3 regions of the Deinococcus actinosclerus genome follow, and region 3 is predicted to be linked to each of the others. Evidence: riboswitches for the same ligand, from Rfam matches in the RefSeq annotation. Region 3 holds a riboswitch; each other region holds the start of a gene.
The links. A riboswitch is a leader RNA that binds a small molecule or an ion and turns the genes downstream of it on or off. The one in region 3 is predicted to bind cyclic di-GMP.
Positions count from the first base shown of each region.

Region 1: another riboswitch for cyclic di-GMP. It lies ahead of AUC44_RS00885 (hypothetical protein); the one in region 3 lies ahead of AUC44_RS07020 (glycosyltransferase family 2 protein).
Region 2: another riboswitch for cyclic di-GMP. It lies ahead of AUC44_RS10080 (hypothetical protein); the one in region 3 lies ahead of AUC44_RS07020 (glycosyltransferase family 2 protein).

Region 1 is NZ_CP013910.1:170,611-176,230, reverse strand. Features, by position in the region: gene AUC44_RS00895 (DUF7933 domain-containing protein) at 1-141, opposite strand, end outside; gene AUC44_RS17160 (DUF11 domain-containing protein) at 277-2,265, opposite strand; gene AUC44_RS00885 (hypothetical protein) at 2,299-2,796, opposite strand; cyclic di-GMP riboswitch class II at 2,850-2,935, opposite strand; gene carA (glutamine-hydrolyzing carbamoyl-phosphate synthase small subunit) at 3,070-4,254, opposite strand; gene AUC44_RS00875 (hypothetical protein) at 4,330-5,620, opposite strand, start outside.
Region 2 is NZ_CP013910.1:2,080,919-2,086,538, forward strand. Features, by position in the region: gene AUC44_RS10060 (DUF3500 domain-containing protein) at 1-219, shown strand, start outside; gene AUC44_RS10065 (hypothetical protein) at 221-760, shown strand; gene AUC44_RS10070 (HupE/UreJ family protein) at 757-1,866, shown strand; gene AUC44_RS10075 (hypothetical protein) at 1,978-2,592, opposite strand; gene AUC44_RS10080 (hypothetical protein) at 2,728-3,168, opposite strand; cyclic di-GMP riboswitch class II at 3,238-3,321, opposite strand; gene AUC44_RS10085 (hypothetical protein) at 3,507-4,100, shown strand; gene AUC44_RS10090 (hypothetical protein) at 4,209-4,760, shown strand; gene AUC44_RS10095 (ring-cleaving dioxygenase) at 4,816-5,620, opposite strand, start outside.
Region 3 is NZ_CP013910.1:1,441,542-1,447,161, reverse strand. Features, by position in the region: gene AUC44_RS07035 (NAD(P)-dependent oxidoreductase) at 1-638, shown strand, start outside; gene AUC44_RS07030 (DegV family protein) at 635-1,504, shown strand; gene AUC44_RS07025 (hypothetical protein) at 1,619-2,101, opposite strand; gene AUC44_RS07020 (glycosyltransferase family 2 protein) at 2,101-3,375, opposite strand; cyclic di-GMP riboswitch class II at 3,383-3,469, opposite strand; gene AUC44_RS07015 (glycoside hydrolase family 26 protein) at 3,722-4,624, shown strand; cyclic di-GMP riboswitch class I at 4,754-4,828, shown strand; gene AUC44_RS07010 (glycoside hydrolase family 16 protein) at 4,841-5,611, shown strand.

The sequences.
Region 1 (5,620 bases), 1.3 Mb from region 3:
CTCCTCGGGCGTGAATTCCAGCTCGGCCTGGTTCTGGATCACGGTGCCGGCGGGGGTGCCGGCGGCGTGGGCCGCGCCGGACAGCGGGCTCAGCGCCAGGGTCAGGCTGGCCAGGAAGGTGAGGAGTGGGGGGGTTCGCACGGTGCCTCCCGGGGGTCAGGGCAATGAAGCGGTTTCTGCTGTTGTGGGCGGACAGGGGAGGAAAAGGGGTGCGGCTGGGGGTCTCCCCTGCCCGGTGGGGCGCGCCCGCACAACGGGGCGGGCGCGCCTGAGGGGTTACTTGACGGTGACCTTGAAGGTGCCGGTGATGGTCTGCCCGGGGGCCAGGAGGTCGCCGGTGTCGATGGTGCCGTTGCCGTTGGTGTCCACGCCGGCGTACACGGTGTCGCCGTCGGCGAGCGTGGTGACGGCGGCCGCGCTCCAGCTGGTGCCGTTGGTGGAGTACAGGATGGTGCCGGTCGCGGTGCTCGTGGCGCTGAAGCTCACGAAGCTGGTGTTGGCCGGCAGGGCGTCCTTGATGAACGCCTTGGTGACGTTGGCGTTGCTGGTGTTCTTCCCGATGATGGTGTAGGTCAGCGTGTCGCCGGGTTTGGCGGTGGCCTTGTCCACGGTCTTGGTGGGCTTGGCAACGTCGGTCTTGCCGACCAGGATGGTGTCGTTGGTGTCCTTGACCTCCACGCCGGTCGTGGGGGACTTGGCGGTCTGCTTGAGGGTGATGGTCTGCGCGGCGGCGGCGCAGGGCACGTCCACGGCGGCGATCAGTTTCAGCTCCGCGCCGGGGGCCAGCAGGCCGGTGTCGGCGGTGCCGTTGCCGTTGGTGTCGGTCAGCGCGGGCTCACCGCTGTCCAGGGCCTTGTTGCCGTTCGTGTCGATGAAGTACCGGACGGGTGCAGGCACGTCGGGGCCCGTGGTGACCTTGATGGTCGCCGTGCCGCTCACGTCGAAGGTGTCGGGGGCGCTGCCCAGGTTGGCGATCTCCAGGGCCACCGTAGAGCGGATCGTCGGGGAGGCCGTGGTGCAGGTCGAGGGCGGAATGATCGGGCTGGTGGGGCTGCCGGGCGTGCCCGCCTCGGGCGTGCCGGGGATCGTGGGGTCGCCGCCGAGGGTGGGGGTGGGATTCCCGAAGGACAGGCCCGGCAGGTTCACGAGGTCGCGGGTGTCGTCTTTCTTGGTGGGGTCGTTGCTGCTCGTGCTGGTCACGGTCGCGGTGGGCGTGCCGCTGGGCAGGCCGCCGGCCGGGAAGGTCACGCGCACTAGGACGTTGGCGGTCTGACCCGGGGCGAGGCTGCCCACGTCGGGGACGCTGTCGCCGTCGGTGTCGGTCAGGGGGGTGCCGTCAGGCTTGAGCAGCGTGACGGTCGCGCCGCTGGGGAAGCCGGTCAGCGCCGCCGTGATGTCGAACACGTCGGGCCGGTTGCCGGTGTTCTGCACGGTGTTCGTGAAGGTCACGGCCGTGGTGGTGGCGGTGGCCTGCGCGGTCTGGGTGTCGCTGGCGCTGGGGGTGATGGTCACGCCCTCGGAGCTGGCGTAGGGGGGCGTGGTGGGGGTGCCGTTGCCGTCGGCGTCGTCCTTGGGCCCGATCAGGGTGGCGTCCTTGCGGTCCACGGTGACGGTGTTGTAGTTGTCGTTGTCGGTGGGCTGCGTGTAGGGCGCGGCGGGTTCCAGACCGGCGCCGCTGTTGGGCAGGCGCGTACCGACCGGGTCGGCCCCGAGCTGCTGGCCGTTGGTGGCGGTAGCGGGCACGGTGTACACCTGGAAGAAGTCCTTCTTCTGATCCTGGTTGACGCCGCCGATGGTGGTGATGGGCGTGGCCGCGGCGATCTCGGCGGCGTCGAGGGTGTTGTCGCTGTTGCTGTCAGCCGCCTTGGGGTAGTAGCGCACGTCGCTGGGGGCGGGCGCCCCGGCGGCGCCGCTGGTCAGGCTGGTCAGGGCGTAGCTCTCGTTCGGCACGTTGCCGGTGTTCGTCAGGGTGTATAGGAACACGGCGGTGCTGCCGGGCACCAGGGTGCGCTGCAGGGTGGCGTTCTGGGTGGGGAAGGTCGGCCCGGCGGCGCCCTCGTCGTTCGGGGTGATGGTGAAGCTGGGCACCGGCAGCACCGTGGTCGTCACGTCGTTGGAGGGCACCTTGGTGGAGGTGGTGCCGCCCTCGGGGGTGAAGACGATCTCGGCGGTGTTGGTGATGACCGTGCCGGCGGCGGTGCCGGCGGCGTGGGCGCTGCCGGCCGCAAGGGCGATGAGGGCGGTGAGGGTCAGGGATCTGTTCATGGGCTTCCTCCGTGGGGGGGCTGGTCGGCAGGGTTACTTGACTTTCACGCGGAAGCTGAACTTCAGCGTTTCGTCCGGGTTCAAGCGGCTGATCGTCCAGCGGACGTTGGTGTAGCTGCTCGTGGGGGCGGGCACCTGTCGGGTGACGCGCTGCCCGTTCTCGGTGGTGGTGACGGTGCGCCTGGGCTGCGCGCTGAAGGTCTGGCCACTGTCGGCGGAGAACGTGACCGTCCAGCGGTCGGTGGCGGGCGTGGTCAGCACACTGAATTCGGTGCCGCGAGGCACCGGGACATTGACGCTGAGTGCGCCCAGTCGGCGGCCGGAGACGTTTCGCAGCGTGACCTCCTCGCGCAGGATGTCGCCGGGCAGGACGGTCTTGGGCGCGTCGATGATCGTCTCCGTGGTCTGTCCGCTGCCGTCCACGCTGCGCTTGACCAGATCCTGCGTGAGCGTGAAGGTCACGTTCTGCGGGGCAGCCGGCTGCGCGGCGGCGGCCGTCAGGAGCAGGAAGGGGATGAGCAGGCGGTTCACGTCGGGGCACCTCCAGGAAAAAAAAAATTGACCGACAGCTGGGGGGATTGCTCCCACCGTTCTGTCGGTCGCGCCACTCGCTCCTCATCTGGCTGAGGCGCCCGTGTGCGCCAGATGATTCATTGCTCCGGAACAGCTGTTGGCCCGGGGCACATCCCCGAGGATACTGGTCTCACTTCATGAGTCTTACACGCTTATCACTGACCGCGCGTTCAATATGAAGTTTCTCACCTAAACGTATCTCGCCCATCATCTGGTCCGGCTCCAGGTTTGTCAAACCCCCAGACGTCCCGCGCTGGCCTTCACGATGGGGGTACCGTTCCCCCCATCGAAGGCGTCGATCTCCTCGATGAAGCGGTCGAACAGGTAGCGGCTGTCGTGCGGGCCGGGACTGGCCTCCGGGTGGTACTGCACGGAAAACACCGGGTAGCGGCTGTGCGCCATGCCCTCAAGGGTGCCGTCGTTCAGGTTCACGTGGGTCGGCACGAAGGCCCCGTTGGGGATCGAGTCGATGTCCACCGCGTACCCGTGGTTCTGGCTGGTGATCTCCACATTGCCCGTTAAGAGATTCTTCACGGGCTGGTTGCCGCCCCGGTGGCCGAACTTCATCTTGAAGGTCTTCCCGCCCGCCGCGAGGCCCAGGATCTGATGGCCCAGGCAGATGCCGAAGGTGGGCAGCAGTCCCATGAGTTCCCAGGCGGTCTTGTGGGCGTACTCCAGCGGGGCCGGGTCGCCGGGGCCGTTACTCAGGAACAGCCCGTGCGGTTGCAGCGCCATGATCTGCGCGGGGGTGGTGTGGGCGGGCACCACGATGGGCTCGATACCGACCTCGGCCAGCCGCTCGATGATGGTGTGCTTGATCCCGAAGTCCATCAGGACCACGCGCTTGCCGTGGCGCAGGGTGGGGAACGCGTAGGGCAGCGCGGTCGTGACCTCCCTGGTCATGTCGTGCCCGTCGATGTCCTGGTGGTCACGGGCGCGCCCCACGTACACGGCTTCCTCGGCGGGAGTGAACTCGCCGTACGGATCTTCCGGGTGCGTGTAGCTGCGGTGCGCGATGACGCCCTTGACCACGCCGCCCGTGCGCAGGCGCCGCACCAGCGCGCGCGTGTCGATGCCCTGGATGGACACCACGCCGTACTGCTGCATGAACGCTTCGAGGGACTGCTGCGCGCGGTGGTTGGAGTACTCGCCGCTGAACTCGCGGCTGATGAAGCCGCGCACGTAGGGCTTGTTGCTCTCCATGTCGTAGATCGCCACGCCGTAGTTCCCGACGTGCGGGTACGTGATGGTCACGATCTGCCCGTTGTACGAGGGATCGGTCATGATCTCCTGGTATCCGGTCATGGAGGTGTTGAACACCACCTCGCCCACGGTCTCGCCGCGGTGCCCGAACGCGTACCCGCGGTACACGGTGCCGTCTTCCAGAGCCAGGATGGCCCGTTCTTTCCTGATCATGCTTCCTCCATTCGCGCCTCTCCGGACGCGTTTCATGGCTCAGCTCTGCGCGGCACCGCGGCAGCCCCCGGGGGGTCACCAGCGGTAGCGCACGCTCGCCTTGCCGATAATGACATTCCCCGAAACGGAGCGCTGTGAGGTCGTTCCGTCAAATCGGTTGATGAGGTCCGCCCCGGCCGTCAGGGCACCGCCCAGCATGCCGCTCATGGCCTTGTCGCCGCTCAGTTCCCTGGGCAGCGTCCCGGCGAGGTCCTGAGCGGTCAGGTCCGCCGGGTCCGGCTGGTACGACCAGCCCGCCGAGCCCTGCATGGTCAGGCCCGCCGCGCGGAAGCCCGCGTCGTCGGCCAGCACCGGCCCCTCGGCCAGCGCGGCGTCCAGCGCCTCCTGGCTGAAGGCGGTGATCAGGTAGTCGCCCCGGAAGGCGTACACCATCTTCAGCCCGGCCAGCGACTCGTCCAGCCCCTGGCTGGCCCCGGCCAGGCCCGCGCCCAGCATCAGGGCCTGGGTGTCCCTGTCGGCCATCGCGCCGTCCATCAGGGCGTCCATGCCGGACGTCGCCAGGGACTTCACGGTGCCGCGCAGGCCCTCCAGGGCGTCGTTCACACTGCGGGCGTACTCGGGCAGGTGCGCGTCGGCCGCGGCGCGGTCCGTGACCCGCTGGTACGAGACCGTGGTCGCCAGCCCGGCCAGCGGATCCTCCTGGTTCAGCACCGCCTTCAGGCCCCCGGCCAGCGTGACCTGCGCGCACTCGTCGCCCAGGTAGCGCCCCGCCTGCTCCAGATGACTGGCGAGCTGGCTGTCGGTCAGGAACCCGAACGGTTCGAGCAGGTCCACACGGGTCAGCCAGCGGCCCAGGTAGGCGCCGGTCTCGGGGTGGCAGGCCGTCGCCCGCACCGCTTCGGCACTGGCGGGAATCACGCCCTGCACCCCGAAGTCGGTGGTGTCGAGCAGGATGCGCGCCAGCGGCCTGTCCTTGCCGCTCTGGTTGACGACCTGCGCGCTGGCGGTCGTCCAGCCGCCCGCCGTGGTGGTCAGGCCGCCCGCGAACTGGCCCAGGGTGTCCAGGGCATCCACGACCGGCGAGAGCAGGCGGGGCAGCATGACCTGCGCCAGCTGCGAGCGGATGACCTTCGCGGCGGCGCTGAAGTTCGCGTACAGGCCGAGTTCCTGCGTGCCCGCCGCGCGCTGCGCCGCCGCGTACGGCGCGGACGCCGCCAGGGTCGGGGCAGCCTTGCCGCTCAGGCGGCCCAGGTACGCCATCAGCAGGGCCTTGTCGCTGGACACGTACGTCAGGCCGTTCGAGGTGCCCGCGAACAGGCCGTCCACGCGGGAGAAGGTGTAGCGGCCCACCCGCGCGCCGGGTTTC
Region 2 (5,620 bases), 640 kb from region 3:
GATCTGAAAGCCAGGATGACCGACATCCGCAAGAACCTCGCCAAGACCACCTTCGCGTGGTACGGGCCCACGAACGGCTCGGCCGCGTACTACCGCGTGAGCGCCCCCACCGCGATCATCGAGTTCTCCCCGCAGAGCATGGGCGGGGACGCCACGAACCACCTCCATAACATGTACCGCGACCCCAGCAACGACTACGGCGCGGCCTGGACGAAATAACATGAGGATTCGCCCCGTGCCGCTGCTGCTGGCCCTGCTGGGCGCCGCCGAGGCCCACCCGGTGGACGAGGTGGTGCAGGGCGCGTACCTCACCCTGACGCCTGCGGGGGTGGAACTGGAACTGGACATCACGCCCGGCAGCGCCGTCGCCGCGAGCGTCACGGGCAGCCTGGACGCCGACCGCAACGGAACGGTCACGGCCACCGAGGCCGGCGCGTACGCCACGCGGGTCCTGGCCGCGCAGAGCCTGACACTGGACGGCACCCGCGCCCGCTGGACGCTGCGGGACGTGCAGGTGCCACCCCTGGGGAACCTGAAGCTGGGCAGTGACACCCTCAAGATCTTTGCCACCGCTCCCCGAACGCAGCGCAGCGGAGTACATACCCTCAGCTACACGAACTCCTACGCGCCCGCGAAGACGCAGCGGGTGGCGAACATCTTCCTGAAGCCCGGCGGCACCCTGACCGACCGGGTGACCGGGCAGACCCGCAGCGCCGACCTGACCCGCCTGACCGTGCAGTTCACGACCGGGCGGTCATGAGGGGCGCCCTGCGCCAGCTGGGTCTGCGCTGCCTGCTCGTGACCCTGCTGGCGCTGAGCGGCGCGGCGGGCGCGCACAGCCTCACGTTCAGTCAGGTGGACGTGCGCCTGAACCTGAACGCCACGCAGCTGACCGTCACGCTGCCCAGCGCCGCCCTCACGCACGACCCAGGAGCGCTGCCCGCCGGGACGACCACCGCCAGCCTCCAGGCAGCGCCCCTGTCGTCGCCCGTCACGCAGGCCCTCGCGCGGCTGGTGACTGCGCGGCTGCACATCCGGGCCGGCACGCGGAGCCTCCCCCTGACCGTCACCGCTGCCCGCGCCGCCGGGGAGAACGTCACGGTCATCCTGACCGCCCCCGCCGCGCGCGGCGCCGTCACCGTGCAGAGCAACCTCTTCCCCGACGACACCCTGCACAAGACCTTCCTGAACCTGTACCGCGGCCAGAGCCTCGCCGGGCAGTACGCCCTGGACCGCACCCAGACCACCGCCGCGCTGGATGCCCCGCGCGAGGCCACCACGGCGGTCGTCCTGACCTTCATCCGCGAAGGGGTGCGGCACATCTTCATCGGCCCGGATCACATCCTGTTCGTGCTGGCGCTCGTGCTGCTCGGCGGCCGCCCCCGCACGCAGGTCAGGATCATCACGGCGTTCACCGCCGCGCACAGCGTCACGCTGGCCCTCGCCACGCTAAACGTCGTGCAGCTTCCCAGCCGGCTGGTGGAGAGCGTGATTGCCCTGAGCATCGTCGTGGTCGGCCTGCACGACCTGCGCATCCTGCGCCGCGCGGCCCCCGAGGGCATCGGGGCGACCCGCGACCCGCGCGCCGCACTGGCCTTCGGGTTCGGCCTGATCCACGGGTTCGGCTTCGCCAGCGTGCTGCGCGAACAGACCCTCCCGCCACAGGCGGTGGCGTGGTCGCTCGCGGCCTTCAACGTCGGCGTGGAACTCGGGCAGCTGTGCATCCTGCTCGCCGCCGGCGCCGCGCTGCACCTGCTGCGCCGCGCCGCCCGCCCGCACGTCACCCGGACCAGCCTGCGGGTCGCCGCCACGCTGATCACCGCGACCGGCGGTGTGTGGCTGGCCCAGCGCGCGCTGGGCTTCTGAGGGCCACCTTCAGCGCCGTGGTGGATCGGCCAGCGTCCCAGCGCCCCTCAGCTCAGGCCCACGGCCACCCGCACGTCGCCTTCAGGGCGGGGCGCCGCAGCGCGCCGGGACTCACCACGACACGTTCAGGCTCACGCCACCGGTGACCTTCCCGGTCCCGGTATTCACGCTGAGGTTTACGCCCGCCGACCAGCGCGGATCGAAGATGGACTGCTGCACCCCGCTGAGGGCGTAACTCAGGCCCAGGCGGTCACTGCTGGGCGAGTAGTTCAGGGACAGTCCCTGATTCACCTGCTTGGCCTCACCGACCACGTACGGCACGTGCCCGATCACGCGGCCCTCCCGGTTCAGCACCTCCAGAGCGCCGGTGTGGGCGGCCAGGGCCAGCACGCTGACCGTCTGCGCCGTGAACGCCGTCAACCGGACCGGGCTGCCGGGTTCGCCCCGCACCACCAGCCGGGCGTCCGGGCTGCGCAGAAACACCTCGGTCGACACCGGGCTGAGCAGCGAGAAGGTCAGGGTCGCGGTGCTGAACCCCACCCCCAGACGCGCCTCGACCCGCGCCGGCTGCACCAGCACCTCCTGCGCGACCGCCACCGACGGCACCTGCCCCGGCGTGATCGTCACCTGCGGCGCCATGATCTGCGCGCCCCCCACGCCGTGAAGCGACAGCAGCGCTCCCAGCGTCACGGCCAGCCCACGCCGGCTCTGTCTCCGCTTCCCCATGTCTCACTCCCTGCCCGTACCGGGCCGAATACCAGAGAGGCGCGGGATGACCGAACGTCACCCTGCGCCCCTGCGGCTCCACCTCAGTTGTCAGGGGGCCGGCGGACCCGACTCAGGCCCCCTGACACCCGTCGATCAGTAGCTGCTGACGCCCAGGACGTCGTACTTGAGCGTGATCTTGCTGCCCGCCACCACATCAGCCGCCGCGCTCGTGGTGACCTTGATGGTCAGGTTCTGCGTCCCGCCGGGCGTGATGGTCACGTCGTCACTGACCACCGTGGACGCCACGGAATCACTGCCGCTCGTGAGCGCGACGTTTTCGAGGGACACGGTGATGTCACGGTCCGTGGTGTTCACCACGGGAATGGTCACGGTGTACGTCTCGCCGGGCTTCATGACGCTCAGGTCAACGCTGCCGGCGGCCACGTTGAACGAGAGCGCTTGACCGAAGGTGCCGACATCGGCAGTCTCGCCGAGCACGGTGGCGGTGTCGTAATCCACCGGGGTGGAGGCGGCGGCGAAGGCGGGGCCGAAGGACAGCGCGGCGAGCAGAGCAACAGCAGTCAGTGAACGCATCAGAACTCCTCTGGACGGCCACAGGCCATCCAAGTCAGGGAATAGGCTCCGTTCACAGGGAACGGCAGCGTGACGAAAAGCCGGTCGCACCACTTGCTCACCACGTACCAGGTGCCCGGATACAGTACGGGGATCATCGCATCTCTCCGCCAGAACGAGTTCTGTACGAAGTATGAGTAATGTATCAAAGTGAATTTACACTCCCCTTACACCAGGCGAACATGAGGTAGTCACAGGGTCAACAGTGAGTACCGCATCATTTGAACCCCAAGAAATCCTCCACATCACATGAAGCCGCTGTCACCCGGGGGCCGCACGCACCCCACACAGTGAGAGTCATGAAGAAACTGATGCTGGCAGCAGGCGGGCTCACAGGCCTCCTGGCGGGATGCGGTTCATTCGGCGGCGCACCAGACGGCACGAACGCCGTGATGCGCTCGGTCACGACCGAATACAAAGTAGCCGGCTCGAATCCCACCAAATACGTGGGATGCGACCGGATCACCAACCCGACCGATGGCCGTGCCACGAATACGCAGGTCGTCGTGACCTTCAGTGCCGCCGGCAACCTGTCGACAGTGGACGTGAGCCTCGTCGGCGTCCGTACTGGGCAGACCAAAACGCAGACGATCGCCGCCTCCGATCTGCGCAAGAACAGTGCCGGCGACTATCAGGCCATCTTTGACTTCCAGTCCGCCACCAATGACCTGCTGCCCGCCAGCATCATCGTGAACCCCACACTCCGCTCGCCCCGCGATGTGACCGTCAATGATGCCAACAACGTCGGGCAGTTTTACGCCAACCTGACGGTCTCCACGACCAGCGGCTCCACCTTCACCATCACCAGCAAAAATCTCGGGCCATACATCGGCAACATCAGTGTGTACAGCAGCTGCACCCTCAGCGGCACGGCTCAGCCCCTGACGCGCTGAAACCGGCCCTTCATGAACCCCCCCGTGGACCGGGGGGTTTCTTCATTGTTCATGCGGCTTCAGGTGACCATCACAAGACCGTCAGTTTCGACAGGCAGAGTGAGAGGCATGAAAAAGATTGTCCTGGCGGCAGTGGGTCTCACGGGTCTTCTGGCGAGTTGCGGCGGTACGGTCGTGGTGCAACCGTCCGATCCGGTCCGGAACCTTCAACTCAGCGCCTATCAGAGTCAGTACACCCTGCCGACGGATTACCGGGACACGACGACGGGCGTCACGTATCCCCGGGGCACGTCGATCATCTGCGACAACCTGAACACGCGCCTGAGCGTCGACCTGACCTGGGACGGCACCATCAACATGGTCGGCGCGCGTCTGGTCGGCCGCGACACCGGCGCGACGCGCACCGTGTACTCCTCCAACCTGGGCGACCTGTACTCCGCGCGGCCCTCGACTTTCGAGTTCGTGGTCGGCCCGAACACGGCGCCCCTGAGCATGACCCGCACGGGCCTGAGCAGCCAGGCGATTGTCGTGACGCCCGTGAACACCTTCACGGTCAAGGGCGCGACCTTCGTGGACGTGCAGGCGCAGTCCTCGGACGGCACGGTCTCCAACGTGGTGCAGAGCGTCCAGGCCCTTCCCGTCGCCGACTGCACGCTGTAAACCGTCAGGCACACGACGCCGCCCCGATTGACCGGGGCGGCGTTTCGTGATGCGTTCAGGTCAGCGGGGTGAGGCCCGCCTCGATCTGCGCGCGGTGCGGTTCGAGGAACGGGGCGAGCACCAGGGTTTCGCCCAGGTGGTCGGGGTGCTCGTCCACGGCGAAGCCGGGCCCGTCGGTGGCGAGTTCGATCAGGATGCCCTGCGGTTCGCGGTAGTAGATGCTGTGGAACCAGTGGCGGTCGACCTCGCCGCTGGTGCGCAGGCCGAGGCTGCTCAGGTGGGCGTTCCAGTCGTGGTACTGGTCGTCCTGCACGCGCAGGGCGATGTGGTGCACGCCGCCCGCACCGGGCCGGGCGGGGGGCAGGGTCGGGTCGATGCGCAGGTGCAGTTCGGCGTGTGGGCCGCCGTCCTGCATGGCGTATACGTGGATGGTGCGGCTGGGCTGTTCCGGGTCGGGGTAGGTGCCGGCGGGCGTGAGGTGGTAGGCGCGTTCGAGGACGCGGGTGGTGGGGAACAGGTTCGGGAGGGTGAGTTCGCTGGGGCCCAGGCCCAGGATCTGTTTGTCTGCCGGGACGGGGCTGCCCTCCCAGGGGGTGCCGGCCGGGCCGCCCTCGACGAGACTGAGGCGCTGGCCTTCGGGGTCGCTGAAGTCGAGGTGGGCGCGGCCGTGGCGGGTGACGCTGGTGACGGGGGTGCCGCTGGCGGTCAGGTGGGCCTGCCACCAGCTCAGGGTGCCTTCCGGGACGCGCAGGCTGGTGCGGCTGACGCTGTGGTTGCCGGGCTGTTCGCGGGGCACGTCCCACTGGAAGAAGGTGAGGTCGCTGCCGGGGGTGCCGTCGCGGTCGGCATAGAAGAGGTGG
Region 3 (5,620 bases):
CCCACCTGCGCTCCGGCGCGACCTGGGTGGACTGCACCAGCGGGCACCCGGACGCCGCCACGCGGCAGGCCGCCGAGCTGGCCGCGCGCGGCGTCACCTTCCTGGACGCCCCGGTCAGCGGCGGCACGGTCGGCGCGCAGCAGGGCCGCCTGACCGTCATGGTGGGCGGCGACGCCGCCGCGCTGGAGACCGCGCGGCCCCACCTGGCCTTCGCGGGCAAGGTCGTGCACGTGGGCGGCACTGGCGCAGGCTTCGCGGTGAAGGCCGTGAACAACGCCCTGCTGGGCGTGACCCTCTGGGCCACCGGCGAGGGACTGGCCGTGCTGGGCCGCGCGGGCGTGAACCTGGGCGCGGCGCTGGACGTCATCAACGCCAGCAGTGGCCGCAGCAACGCCAGCGAGAACCTGATCCCGCAGCGCGTCCTGACCCGCGAGTTCCCCGCCACCTTCGCGCTGGGCCTGCTCGCCAAGGACGCCGGGATCGCCGTGGACCTCACGCAGAGCGTGCAGGGCAGCGCGCCGGTACTGGCGCAGGTGGCGGCCCTGCTGCGCGGCGCGCAGCGCGCCGTGGGCGCGCAGGAAGACCACACCGCCGCCCTGAAACTCATCGAGACCATGAACGGCACGGAGCTGCGGTGAGCGCCCCTACCTTCGGCGTCGTCACCGACGGCGGCCTGGACGTCTACCCCACCCTGCGCAACGACGTGCCGGTCGCGCCCTTCGCCGTGAACTTCGGCAGCACCTCCTACCGCATGACCGACATCACGCGTGAGGAGCTGTACCGGCAGCTCCAGACGAACCCCACCCACCCCACGAGCGCCCAGCCTACCCCGCAGGACTGGATGAGCGCCATGCAGACCCCGGGCACGGCCGAGGTGCTGGCGGTCACGACCAGCGCGGGCCTGAGCGGCAGCCACAACTCCGCCGATCAGGCGCGGCAGCTGCTGGCCGGGCCGGGAGCACCGCGCGTGACGCTGCACGACAGCGGTACCCTCAGCGCCGCGATGGCCTTCCAGGTGCACGCCGCTGTCACGGCAGCCGAGCGCGGCCTGAGTACCGAGCAGGCCCGCGAGTGGCTGCGCGCCGTCCACGCCGAGACCGAACTGTACTTCACGATCGAGACGCTGGAATACCTGCGCCGGGGCGGCCGGATCGGGCGCGTGCAGGCGGCGGTCGGCGGCCTGCTGAACCTCAAACCGGTCGTGATGGTGGACAAGGCGGCCGGGACGTACACGAACGCCGCGCGCGCCCGCTCGTACAAGGGCGCGATCCAGGCGCTGACCGAGCAGGTCACCCGCCGTTTCGGTGAAGGCACGCCGCTGCGGGTGGGCCTGCTGTTCGGCGATCATCCCGAGGACGCCGACGCGGCCCTCTCTCAGCTCGCGGCGCGTCACCCGATCGTGTGGGCCGACCGGACCGGTGTGAACCCGGTCCTGAGTGTCCACGTCGGCCCGCGCGCCCTGGGTGTGGCCGCCGCGCCGGGCGCGTGGCCCTGGGAGCGCTGAAGCTCACCCGGACGTGAATGGGTCGGCCTGAGGGGAGGCTCAGCGCCGGCCTCGCGCGGGCCACCGGTGCCGGGCCCCGTCGCCCGGGCCGGACCACCTGGGGCCGACAGGCGCTCAGGGCGGACAGAGGCGCAGCGCGAACACCGTGGGGCGAAGCTCCGGCCCACGCGGAGCCGCCGCGTCCTGTCCGGGTGCCTGGGCCCCACTCCAGACGGTGAGCTGAGCCTCCACACACGGCGCCTCGCCGGTGGCCCTGGTGGTCGGGGTGACGAGTTCAGCCGGCTGCCCGGCGCGCAGCGGGGCGAGCTGACGCGGGTTGCTGCGGGTCAGTTCCTGGCCGTCCCCGTCCACGAGGCGCAGGGTGCCGTTGGCCACGGCGGGCCCGGTCAGGGTCCCCGTCAGGCTGGCGCGGGCCTGCAGGACGTCCCCCTGCCGGACGAGCTGCACGGTGGCGTGGACCTCTCCCGCCGCCTGCCCGGCGAGGGTGCGGGCCGCCTGCGTGACGGTACGCTGGGCGAGGACCTCCGGCGCGGGCGCAGCGGGCACGGCGGACGCGAGCACGCCGCCGCCCAGCAGGGCCCACAGCGCGCGGCGCATCAGTCACCCGCCTGGGGCGCGCGGCCGGACTGCCGCTGGGCGCCGGGGCGGGGGGCGCCGGGCAGGTGCAGGCCCACGCGGGGCAGCTTGTTCCACTGCACGTTGCGGCGGCGCAGGAAGGTCACGCAGGTCATCACCAGGACCAGCGACACGAAGGGCCGCAGGAACAGGCGCTGCGTGGGCGTGATCAGCAGGGGCCGCAGGGACTGCCGCCCGAGGAGCAGCGCGGCGGCGGCCACGGCCACCTCCGTCCCGAGGTTCAGCAGCAGGGGCCGCAGCGCGTCAGCGGCGTGGTGCGTCAGGAGCGCGAGGGCTGCCACGTCGAACAGCGGGCCCGCGCCGCCCAGGGTCAGGCCGTAGAGGAGCACGTAAGGCAGGGTCAGCCAGCCCAGGCGGCCGCCCTGGCGGCTCAGGAGCAGGTGGCGGTACTTGCCCATCACCTGGAAGCTGCCGTACATCCAGCGCAGACGCTGGCGCCACAGGTTGCGCAGGTCGACCGGGGGTTCCGTGAAGCTCAGGGCGGCCGGCTCGAAGCGCACGTCGTACCCGGCGGCGGCGATGGCGACGGTCAGATCCATGTCCTCGGTGATGGTGTCGTGGCTGTAGCGCAGGCGCCGGATCAGCTCGCTGCGGAACGCCCCGGCGGCGCCCGGCACGACACTCACGGCGCCCAGCATGTCCTGGGCGCGCTTTTCCATCTGCTGCCCGACGCTGTATTCGAGGTTCTGCATCTGCGTGAGGGACGTGACCGGACCCGCGACGCGCACGTCGCCGGCCACGGCGCCCACCTGCGGGTCGTGGAAGTGCCGGGCCAGCGCCGCCAGGGTGCCGGGGGCCAGGGCCGAGTCGGCGTCCACGCTGACCGCCACCGGGTGGCGCAGGTGATCGGCCGCGAGGTTCAGGGCGCTGACCTTCCCGCCGTTGGGTTGACGCAGCACGAGCACGCGGGGGTCCTGCGCGGCGAATTCGGCGGCGATCTGGGCGGTGCGGTCGGTCGAGCCGTCGTCCACCACGATGACCTGCACCTCCAGGCCGCGCTGCCCCAGCACGGAGCGCAGGGTGTCGGCGATGCCGACCTCCTCGTTGTAGGCGGCGATCATGACACTGGCCCCGGGCACCGGGAGGCGGTCGAGGCGCCGGGCGCGGCGGCGCTGGGTGCGGGCGTGCGCCAGTGCCAGGGTGACGGTGAGGACGGCCTTGACGAGGAGCAGGCTGACGACGATGAGCAGCACCCACCCGAGCAGGGTGGACGGCAGGAAGACTGGATTGGACATGGTGAGGCCTCCGTCGGGGCGGTCTCACCACTGGCTCCTCCCGTTCCGTAAGGTGACCGGATCAAAAACGGGAATCGGCGCCTCCCGGCATGCAGGGGCGTAGGATGGAGTCATCCGGGCGCGCCCTGTCCGTCACAGGCTAGGCGTCATACGCTGACGCACTGTGAACAACTGCTCTATCGCGCAGTCGTTTAACGTTTAGCTGTTCTACAGGGAAGGGGGGCCGGACCGGGGGCACCGCAGCGCGCCGGCCGGAACGCTGCCATCATCCAGCCAGCATGTCGACTCCCCAGTGCCCGTCCACCCCTGTCCCCCCCGGTCCGGCGCCCCGGCGAGTGCGCCGCCCATGAGACGCCTGCTGCTGACCGTCCTCCTGGGCAGTCTCTGGAGCGGCTCCCACGCCAGCGCGGCCAGCTGCGGGATCTTCGGGCTCACCGTGGACAGCCCCGCCGTGTTGCAGGCCGTGGAACGCAAGGCGGGCTGCACCTTCCGGGCCATCCGCTGGTTTCAGGACTGGGACGCCCCCTACAACCGCGCCTACGCCCGCACCCTGACCGGCCTGAACCGCGAACTGGAGCTGTCCTGGCAGCCCCGGACGCGCACGTCGGCCGGCGTGCGCGGCGTGCCGTACCGGGAGATTGCCGCCGGGCGGCACGACGCGTACCTGCGGCAGTTCGCCCGCGATGTCCGCCGTGAAGGCGTGCCCCTGCGGATCACGTTCGCGCCCGAGATGAACGGCAACTGGGGCGCGTACCAGCTCTCCGCCCGCAACACCCCGGCCGATTTCGTGCGCGCCTGGCGGCGGATCGTGAACGTCTTCCGCGCCGAGGGGGCCCCGGTCCGCTGGGTCTGGACGCCCAACATCCTCTACCCCGGCATGCCCAGCTCGTACCGCGCGCTGTACCCGGGCGGCGAGTGGGTGCACGAGGTCGGCCTGGACGGCTACAACTGGGGCAGCACCAACCCCTGGAACCGCTGGCTGAGTTTCCGGGACACCTTCGCCCCGTCGTACCGTGAACTCAAGCGCGTGGCGGGCACCAAACCCGTGCAGCTGGGCGAACTGGCGAGCGTGGAGCAGGGGGGCAGCAAGGCCGCCTGGATCCGCGAGATGTGCGCCGCGCTGCCGGGCTTCGGGCAGATCCGCCGGGCCTTCTGGTTTCACCTCAAAGACGGCCGGGTGGACTGGCGCCTGACGACCAGCCAGGCGGCACTGGACGCGTTCCGCCGCTGCGTCCGCACGCGCCGCTGATCCGCCCCTGTTCCTTGGGCGGCGCACCCCAGGACAGGTGTGCAGACTGTCCTGTCCAGCCCGCAGCGGCATTCATGTAAGACGTTTGAAGGAGAATTCAGGAGAAACTCACAGTGCAGTCGAGCATCCCGATGCTCAGGGCAAACCCGCCGCAAGACGGGGACGCAAAGCCACGGAACCCCCTGGGTCCGCCGGGCCACCAGAGGGAGAACCACCATGATCACCGCACGAACCGTCTGCACCGCCCTGCTCGGCCTGAGCCTCGTCGCCTGCAGCGGGCTCTCCAGACCCGAGGCCACCGGCGTCACCCTGAACCCTGCCAGCGTCACCTGGAGCGAGACCTTCGACACGCTCGACGGCGCGCGCTGGATCAAGTCCAGCTGGGGTGGCTTCTGGCAGCAGCCCGGCCTGACCGGCACCTTCGACCCGGCCCTGGTCAGCGTAAGGGGCGGCCACCTGCTGCTCACCCTGAACGTGCAGACCTGCGCGGCCGGCCTGTGCGCCCGCGCCGCCGAGGTGAAGAGCGCCCAGACCTTCGGGTTCGGCCGCTACACCTACCGGTTCCGCGCGGCGAGCACCAGCGCCAGCCCCAGCAGGAGCGGCAAGGTGCTCAGCGGCAACGTCAGCGGGGCGTTCAGCTACGTGGACAACAGCGCCACCGAGATCGACCTGGAAATCGAGGGCAACCGCCCCAGGACCCTGAACGCCGCCGTGTGGAACACGCTGAGCAGCAAGGACGCCGGCGCGCTGCCGACCGGCGTGAATTTCGGGCAGACCTTCCAGACCCTGACCTACGAGTGGCGCCCCGACCGCATCACCTACTTCCTGAACGGCGTCAGGGTCTGGGAGACCACCAAGGACGTGCCGCAGCAGCCCGCGCACATCATGCTCAACGTGTGGCCCACGAACAGCGCCGGGTGGGGCGGCCTGGCCACGACGGGCACGGTGTACATGCTCGTGGACTCCGTCCAGTTCGAGGCGTTCTGACCCGTGCGG